One region of the Stenotrophomonas sp. YJH_SMC_8 genome, then DNA from elsewhere that is predicted to be linked to it. Evidence: riboswitches for the same ligand, from Rfam matches in the RefSeq annotation. Region 1 holds a riboswitch; the other holds the start of a gene.
The links. Region 1 has a riboswitch for thiamine pyrophosphate ahead of thiC (phosphomethylpyrimidine synthase ThiC). Riboswitches for the same ligand answer to the same signal wherever they lie in the genome.
Positions count from the first base shown of each region.

Region 2: linked by a shared signal. The riboswitch ahead of AC5P88_RS10580 (TonB-dependent receptor) and the one ahead of thiC (phosphomethylpyrimidine synthase ThiC) in region 1 are both predicted to bind thiamine pyrophosphate.

Region 1 is NZ_JCAFUL010000010.1:81,389-85,785, forward strand. It holds gene AC5P88_RS13960 (BCCT family transporter) at 420-1,997, opposite strand; TPP riboswitch at 2,217-2,317, shown strand; gene thiC (phosphomethylpyrimidine synthase ThiC) at 2,400-4,244, shown strand; gene AC5P88_RS13970 (ion channel) at 4,360-4,397, shown strand, end outside.
Region 2 is NZ_JCAFUL010000007.1:84,470-88,866, forward strand. It holds gene AC5P88_RS10580 (TonB-dependent receptor) at 1-1,985, opposite strand, end outside; TPP riboswitch at 2,056-2,151, opposite strand; gene AC5P88_RS10585 (phosphotransferase enzyme family protein) at 2,273-3,397, opposite strand; gene AC5P88_RS10590 (glycine zipper 2TM domain-containing protein) at 3,523-3,942, opposite strand; gene AC5P88_RS10595 (XVIPCD domain-containing protein) at 4,189-4,397, opposite strand, start outside.

The DNA of each region.
Region 1 (4,397 bases):
CCCGCCCAGCCCACCCGCCCGGCCCCTGACAGTTTCCTGGGGCCGCCACCGCAGGAACAGAAAGAAGAAGATCAAAAGCAACAGCAACAGCAACAGCAACAGCCGCGCGCTGTGGGTTGGGGTCGGATCCGGTTTCCGAAGGAAAACGGATCCGACCCCATCTTGTTTTCCGATACACCTCATCCACGCATGGCGTGGATCTACCACCGTCACCGGAAATCTGTCGGGGGTGGGGCGGTGTGGGTGGGCAGGACCGTTGGCGCCATGGATGGCGCCATCGAGCCCCCATGGACGGGTTTACGGCGTGTCCTGCCCACCCACACCGCCCCGCCCAGCCAGCAGAAACCCAGAGCCGCTTTTGCTGTTGCCGTTGCTGTTGCTTGAAAAAGGCGGTGCAGCCGCAGGCTGCAAAACAACCCTCAATCCCGATCCTGCGCGCGCGCCGCCTCCGCCTGGGTCTCTTCCTGCGCCGCCATCTCGCGCGCGATCCACGCATCGATCATGTGCCGCTGGCGCTGCGCCTGCCGCCGCTCGCGCGTATATTCCTGGTCCAGCACCCGGTACAGCGACACCATCACCAGCACCATCAGCAACGCGAACGGCAATGCCGTGATCGTGATCATCCCCTGTAGCGCATCCAGCCCGCCGGCCAGCAGCAATGCGCCGGCGATCAGCGCCACACCCACGCCCCAGGCCAGCTTGCGCCTGGGCGGCGGATCACCCGCCTCATCGGTGGACATGCTGGCCAACACCAGCACCGCCGAATCGGCCGAGGTCACGAAGAAGATCATCAGCAGCACCAGTGCGATGGACGACAGCAGCAACGGCAGCGGCATGCTGTCGAACAGGGTGAACAACACCGTCTCGTAGCCGTTGCCCAGCGCCTGCACCAGATCGGCGTGGCCGAAGATCTGCATCCAGATGGCAGTACCACCGAACACCGAGAACCAGAAGAATCCCAGCAGGGTCGGCGCCAGCACCACACCGATGACGAACTCGCGCACGCTGCGCCCGCGCGAGATGCGCGCGATGAACGAACCGACAAACGGGGCCCAGGAAATCCACCACGCCCAGTAGAAGATCGTCCAGTCGGCCACCCAGGTGCTGGACGAGAACGGCGACATGCGCAGGCTCATCGTCACCAGCTGGTTGAGGTAGGAGCCGAGCGTGGTGGTGAAGGTGTTGAAGATCGCGCCGGTCGGTCCGAGCACCAGTACCAGCAGCAACAGCACGGCGGCCAATGCCAGGTTGAAGTTGGACAGCCATTTGACGCCGCGGTCGACGCCGCTGAGCGTGGACGCCATGTACAGCACGAACGCCACCGCGATGATCACCAGCTGCAGCGGCGGCCCTGTATGCACGCCGAACACGCGCTCCATGCCGGCAGCAATCTGGATGGTGCCGAAGCCGAGCGTGGTGGCGACACCGATCGCCGTAGCGACCACGGCGGCGATGTTGACCACCCGACCGATCCAGCCGCGATGGTGGCGGCCGATGATCGGCTGCAGCATGTCACTGACCAGGCCGCGGCCATTGCGGTTGAACTGGAACCAGGCCATCGCCAGGCCGATCAGCGCATAGATCGCCCACGGGTGCAGGCCCCAGTGGAAGAACGCGTAGCGCATCGAGGCGCGCGCGGCATCCATGCTTTGCGGCGCCAGTCCTTCCGGTGGCTTGCTGAAATGCGAGATCGGTTCGGCCGCACCCCAGAACACCAGGCCGATGCCCATGCCGGCAGCAAACAGCATCGACATCCAGCTGGCGCGCGAGAATTCGGGTTCGGCGTCCTCGCCGCCGATGCGCAGGTTGCCGAAGCGGCCGAACGCCAGGTACATCAGGAATACCAGCGCCAGGAACACCACCAGCAGGTACAGCCAGCCGACACTGCGGATGACCTCCGCCAGCATGGACTGCACAACGGTATTGAAGGGGCCGGGGGCGATGCCGGCCAGCAGCACCAGCAGCAGAACCAGTGCGATGGAAACGCGAAACACCATGAAGGAGCTTCTCCGATCAAGGGGATTGAGGGGAGCGAGCAGAGCTTGCAGCGAAGGGCCGGCGGCATGCAGCGCGAACCGGGCAGGGGCCGCAGAGGCGGCGAGGGACGCATCGATCTCAGCGACGCGCTGGGCGTGCACGTTACTGAACGCGACGTCACGGTTCTGTTAACGAATGACGATCCGACCCCGGAGGTGGCGGTCTATGCTCTAATGCGCAGCAAGAAGCGGGGGTACCGGGCCATGTGGCCGCGGTTGAGACAGTCCCTTGGAACCTGATCCGGCTCATACCGGCGTAGGGAAGCTTTGCAATGCAGCCGTGCCCGGACTCCGCCCTAGGACCGTCCGTGCGCGGGTGCCGTGCGCCGCCGCTTCGTCCCTGACCTTCCTGGACGATGCCCGATGAACGCACAGCTCTCCGCCCTGCAGCAACAGGCCCAGCAACTCTCCGAATCCGTGACCCGGCCGATTCCCGGCTCGCGCAAGATCCATGTGCCCGGTTCACGCCCGGACCTGCTGGTTCCGATGCGCGAGATCGCGCTGACCCGCACGCCGACACTGTTCGGCGGCGAAGAGAATGCGCCGGTGACGGTCTATGACACGTCGGGCCCCTACACCGATCCCGACGTGCATATTGATCTGTCCGCAGGCCTGCCGGCACTGCGCCGTGGCTGGGTGGACGAACGTGGCGATACCGAGCAGCTCGACGGCCTCAGCTCTTCGTTCGGCCGCGACCGCGAACATGACCCGAAGCTGGACGCGGTGCGTTTCCCCGCACGCAGCCTGCCGCGCCGTGCACGCGCCGGTGCCAACGTCACCCAGATGCACTACGCGCGGCGCGGCATCATCACCCCGGAAATGGAATTCGTCGCCATCCGCGAGAACCAGCGGCTGGACGCGATCCGCGATGCCGGCCTGCTGCAGCAGCACCCGGGCGAAGCGTTCGGTGCTTCGATCCAGAAGATCATCACCCCCGAGTTCGTGCGCGATGAGATCGCCCGTGGTCGTGCGGTGCTGCCCAACAACATCAACCATCCGGAAAGCGAGCCGATGATCATCGGCCGCAACTTCCTTACCAAGATCAACGCCAACATCGGCAACAGCGCCGTGTCTTCCGGCATCGCCGAGGAAGTGGAGAAGCTGGTGTGGGCGATCCGCTGGGGCGGCGATACGGTGATGGATCTGTCCACCGGCAAGCACATCCACGAAACCCGTGAATGGATCATCCGCAACTCGCCGGTGGCGATTGGTACCGTGCCGATCTACCAGGCGCTGGAAAAGGTCGATGGCCGTGCCGAGGCGCTCACCTGGGAAATCTTCCGCGACACGCTGATCGAGCAGGCCGAGCAGGGCGTGGACTACTTCACCATCCACGCCGGCGTACTGCTGCGCTATGTGCCGCTCACCGCCAAGCGGGTCACCGGCATCGTCAGCCGCGGTGGCTCGATCATGGCCAAGTGGTGCCTGGCGCACCACAAGGAGAATTTCCTCTACACGCATTTCGAAGAGATCTGCGAAATCATGAAGGCCTACGACGTGACCTTCTCGCTGGGCGATGGCCTGCGCCCGGGTTGCATCGCCGATGCCAACGATGCAGCGCAGTTCGGTGAACTGGAGACGCTGGGTGAGCTGACGAAGATTGCCTGGAAGCACGACGTGCAGACCATGATCGAAGGCCCCGGCCACGTGCCGATGCAGCTGATCAAGGAGAACATGGACAAGCAGCTGCGCGAGTGCGGCGAAGCGCCGTTCTACACGCTGGGGCCGCTGACGACCGACATCGCGCCGGGCTACGACCACATCACCAGCGCGATCGGTGCGGCGATGATCGGCTGGTTCGGTACGGCCATGCTCTGCTACGTGACGCCGAAGGAGCACCTCGGCCTGCCCAACCGCCAGGACGTGCGCGACGGCATCATGGCTTACCGCATTGCCGCGCACGCGGCCGACCTGGCCAAGGGACACCCGGGCGCGCAGGTGCGCGACAACGCGCTGAGCAAGGCGCGCTTCGAGTTCCGCTGGGAGGACCAGTTCCATCTCGGGCTGGATCCGGAGAAGGCCAAGGAATTCCACGACGAGACGCTGCCGAAGGACGCGCACAAGCTGGCCCACTTCTGCTCGATGTGCGGCCCGCACTTCTGTTCGATGAAGATCACCCAGGACGTGCGCGACTACGCAGAGGCCGGCATGAAGGAGAAGTCGCAGGAGTTCCGTGCTGCCGGTGCCGAGGTCTACCACCAGGGATGATGCCGCACCGGTAGCGCCGGGCCATGCCCGGCGGGCGCAGCGGTCCAGGAAAAGCGCCGGGCGTGGCCCGGCGCTACCCGTTATGCTCCGGCCATTGCCCCGCGGAAAGGACGCCATGCCTGTTGCCTTGACCACCCGCTGGCTGGCAATCGC
Region 2 (4,397 bases), on a different contig from region 1:
CCGCCATCGGCACGGGCCACGTTGGCACCGGCATAGCGCCAGCCGCCGGTCACGTCCAGGCCCTGCACGAACGGCAGCGCATAGGCCACGTGCACGCTGGCCCGCACCTTCGGCACGTTCACCAGCTGATGGCCTTCATAGGTGGGCGTGCCGGTATCGCGAGCCCGCGCCTGCAACACGCTGGCGCTGGCCACGATCTGCAGTGCATCGGTCAGCTGGCCGTTGGCGGTCAGCTCCAGGCCGGTGTGGGTCTGCGTGCCTTCCTCGACGAAGGTGTAGCCGACCTCGCTGTTGTCCGGCTTGGCGTATTGGTACGGCTGCGAAATGCGGAATACCGCCGCACCCAGGGTCAGCGCCTCGACCGGCACGTACTTCACGCCCACTTCCAGCTGCCGCGACTGCACCGACGGCAGGAAGGTATCGGCGTTGCTGGTCCAGAACGGCGCTTCCTGGCCCAGTGAAACACCGCGCACGTAGCTGGCATAGGCGTTGAGCTGGTCGGTGGCCTTCCACACCACGGCGGTCTGCGGCAGGAAGCGCGACAGCCGGCTGTGGCGCTGCGGGGTGCCGCGCTTGTCGTAGGCGCGCTCATCGAGGCGCACGAAGCGGCCACCGGCCAGCCACTGCCAGTCGTCACCGAAGCTGATCCGGTCCAGCGCGAAGAACGCGGTCTGGCGGCTGTCCAGGCGACGTGCGGACGGTCCCGGCATCTTCGGCGACGGCTCGAACACCGGCACCGGTGTTTCGTGGATGTTGCTGGTGCCGACGTACTCGTTGACGCTCGGGCGCTTGTCCACGGTGCGGCGGAAGTAGTCGGCGCCGATGGTCAGCTCGTGGCCGATGCTGCCGGTGTCGAAGCGGCCACGCAGTTCGGCGCGCGCCTGCTGGTTGCGGCGGGTATCGTCCGGGCTGCGGTAGTCGTAGATGTCGTAGTCGCCGTTGGGCGCGAAGTAGTTGCCGGGCACGCTGCCATCGGCGCACTGCACGGCGTAGTAGCAGCCGTAGGCGAAGGCGACGTTGTCGTCGATCACCGACCGGCTGTGGCCTACCGACACGCGCGACTGCCAGGCGTCGTTGAAGTCGTAGGTGTGCAGTGCGGTGATGTTGGTGCTGGCGATATCCACCGGGCGCTGCCACGGCTGGTAGCCGAGCAGATGCTCGCGGTCGACGCCGCGCGGCAGGTCACTCGCGCCCAGCAGCTGGTAGCCGGACACCGAACGCTGCGAGCTGGTCTGGTAGTTGGCATCCACTTCCAGCTTGCCGCGTTCGCCGATCAGCCAATCGGCCGCCAGCGAGTAGAAGTTGCGGCGGCCATCGGCGTGCTCGACATAGGAGTTGCTGGAATCCCACGCGGCATTCAGGCGAAGGCCAAAGCGCGGGGTGATCCAGTGGCCGACATCGACGGCGACGTAGCGCGAGCCTTCCGAATCGGTGCCGAGCGTGGCGGTGCGCACCTCGGCCGGACGCTTGCCGATGTAGTTGATGATGCCGCCCGGCGCCATCACGCCTGCGGCCAGGCCGGCTTCGCCCTTGAGGATTTCCACCGACTGCACGTTCTCCAGCGCCAGGCGCTGTTCGCCGGCGATGGACAGGCCGTTGAAGCGGTAGCCGGTGGCGGCGTCCAGCGCGAAGCCGCGGATGGCGATGTTCTGGTAGTAGCCCACCGGCGCATAGGCATCGCCCAGTGAGGCATCGTTGCTGGCCAGCTCGGACAGTGAACGCACCTGGCGGCGGTCGAGGTAATCGCGCTCGAGCACGTTCACCGACGCCGGTGTGTCCTTCCAGGAACCACCGCCGAAGGCGTTCACGCGCGAGGTATCGGCCTTCGGCTTGCCGGCCTGCACACGCACGGCCGCCAGTTCGGTCGGCGAGCGTTCGGCGCCGCTGGCAGCCGCATCGGGGGACGCATCGGCTTCGCTGGCATGCAGCGGCAAGGCGGCGCAGAGGGCGAGGGAGAGCAGGGTGGGGCGCAGGCAGCGGTTCATTCGGTTCGTCTTCGGACAACAAGGGAGACGAAGCGACGGCGCGCAGGTGCACCGGCCCATGATGGGGGTGTGGCTGCGGCTCAAAGCTCCCTACGCCGGTGCAAACCGGATCAGGTTCCAAGGGACTCTCTCAGCCTGGCAGATCCAGGCACCCCCGCTTCAGGTGACCATTTCACTACAAATGGTACGGATTTGCGAGCCGGTGCCCTTCAGGCTGCGGGGTCAGATCCCTTTCCGCAGGAAGGGGATCTGACCCCAACGGTGACCCCGACGGTGCGTCAACCGGGTCATGCCGCGGTGTGCAGCGCCTGCAGCAGTGCCTGCCCCGGCGCGCTGCGGAACCATGCCGGATGCCCCAGCATGAACGGCTGCCAGGCCACGTCCGCATTTGCGGTCGAGCCGGTGATGCCTTCGAAGTACTCCACTTCGGACAGTGCGAAGTCGAAATGGACCATCGGCAGCAGGTCGGCCAGCAGATGCACGCGCGTACCCGACAGCGGCAGCACTTCGCGGTAGCCATCAAGCAACGCCAGCGCAATGTCGATGCGCACTGCATCCATGCCGCGCTCCAGTTCCAGCCACGCCACCGCGTTGCGCTCGATCGCGGTGGCGAGGTCGAACAGCGCGCTGGTGGGCGAGGCCAGGCCGAAATCCAGCACGGTGCTGACCTGGCCGTCGCGCCACAGCAGGTTGGAGACATGCCAGTCGTTGTGCGCCCACAGACGCGGCTCGTCGCGCAGGCGCGCGGCCAGGCCGGCGTGCCACGGCAGCACGTCGCGCTGCAGCTGCGCTTCCCAGGGGATGCGTGCGAGGTAACGGGCCAGACCCGGACGTGCAGTTAGGCCAGCCTTGATTGCTTGGATCGGGTCGTCGGCGCGGATCAGATCGTCGCGCGCGACCAGCAGGTGGGTACTGCGCTGTGGCGCGTGGTAGCTGGCGGAGGCACGGTGCAGCCGCGCTAGCATGCGGCCGGCTTCGCGTGCCTGTGCGACATCGGTCAGCAGCGACCACGACACGGCGTCGCGGTAGACGTCTTCGCCCACGCCGACGGCATGCAGTTCAAAGGTCCATTCGCCGTGTTCGACGGCAGTGCGGCCATCGGTCGCCGCCAGCACCTGCACCACCGGTACGCCCTCTGCGGCGAGATGGGCGATGAAGCGGTGCTCTTCTTCCAGGCAGCCCGCGCTGCGCACGCTGTGGTGGTGGCGCTTGATGAACACCGCGCCATCCACGCCGTCAACGATGGCGGCGGCCGACAGCGGTCGCGGGCTGTGCCAGCGGGGCTGGCTGTGCTCGCCCAGCTGCAGGTAACGCGCGCTCAGCCACGCGATGTCCGCGGCGCTGATGGGTGGCCAGTCGGCAGCGACCTCGTCGTTGTTGAGGCCCTGCACGCGGTGGGAGGAAGACGTCATGCCGCAGCCCGAGTGGGAAAAGTCACATCCAAGGCTGCGCATTCAACGCCATGACCGCGGCCAACGCAAACGGGCGGGTCATCGACCCGCCCGTCCCTGCATCAGCATGGGTGATGCCGACGCGCTTACCAGCCGCGATGGCGACCGCGGTCGTTGTAGTAGCGGTTGTTGTAGTAGCGCTCGCGCTGCCAGCGGCGATCGTCACCACGGTCGTAGTAGCCGCTGCGGTAATAGCCACGATCGTAGCGCCGGTCGTAGCGCCGGTCGTAGCGGTTGTCGTAGTAGCGATTGTCGTAATAGCGACGGTCGCGGCGGTCGGAGGTGGTCAGGTTGCCGATCGCGCCGCCGGCCACGGCACCACCGACGGTGGCCGCAGGATCGCCGTTGGAGAGCAGATTGCCGGCCACGCCACCGACCACGGCGCCGACCAGGGTGCGCTTGTCCTTCCTCGACATCGCGCTGGCATCGCTGACCACGGCGACACCGGCAACCAGTGCCAGGGCCATCGCCAGACCACGGAAGCTGAGTGTGGAAGTACTGAGCATGTTCGTTCTCCTGTGAGGTGCATGCCACGCTGGGCAGGGAGGGCGCGGGCGCCCCGGCTGCCGTGGAGACCACGCTGACGTTCCAACATTGCCGGAACATTGCCTGGCCCACCGTGCGGCTTGCGCATTCATCTAGCGGCAGGTGGCATGAAGCAAGGCTGAAAGCGGCCGCGGCCGCTCAGCTGGCAGAAAGGGAAAGGGCCGCGCATGGCGCGGCCCCTCCCCGGTCTGCAAGGCGCTGCGGGCTCAGACCCCCATGGCCTTCTGTGCCTGCCGGGCCTGCTCCTGCTGGGCGTCCTGCTGCTGGTGCAGCACGTTCGGCGCGCCCTGCACGGCACCGCTGCTGAGCGCGATGCTCTGCTCGCTGGCGGCGCGGGTCTCCACCGCGACACGGCTGGCCGCCGGGTCACCGATCGTGCCCTGCACGGCAAACAGGCGTTCACCGTTCGGGCTGG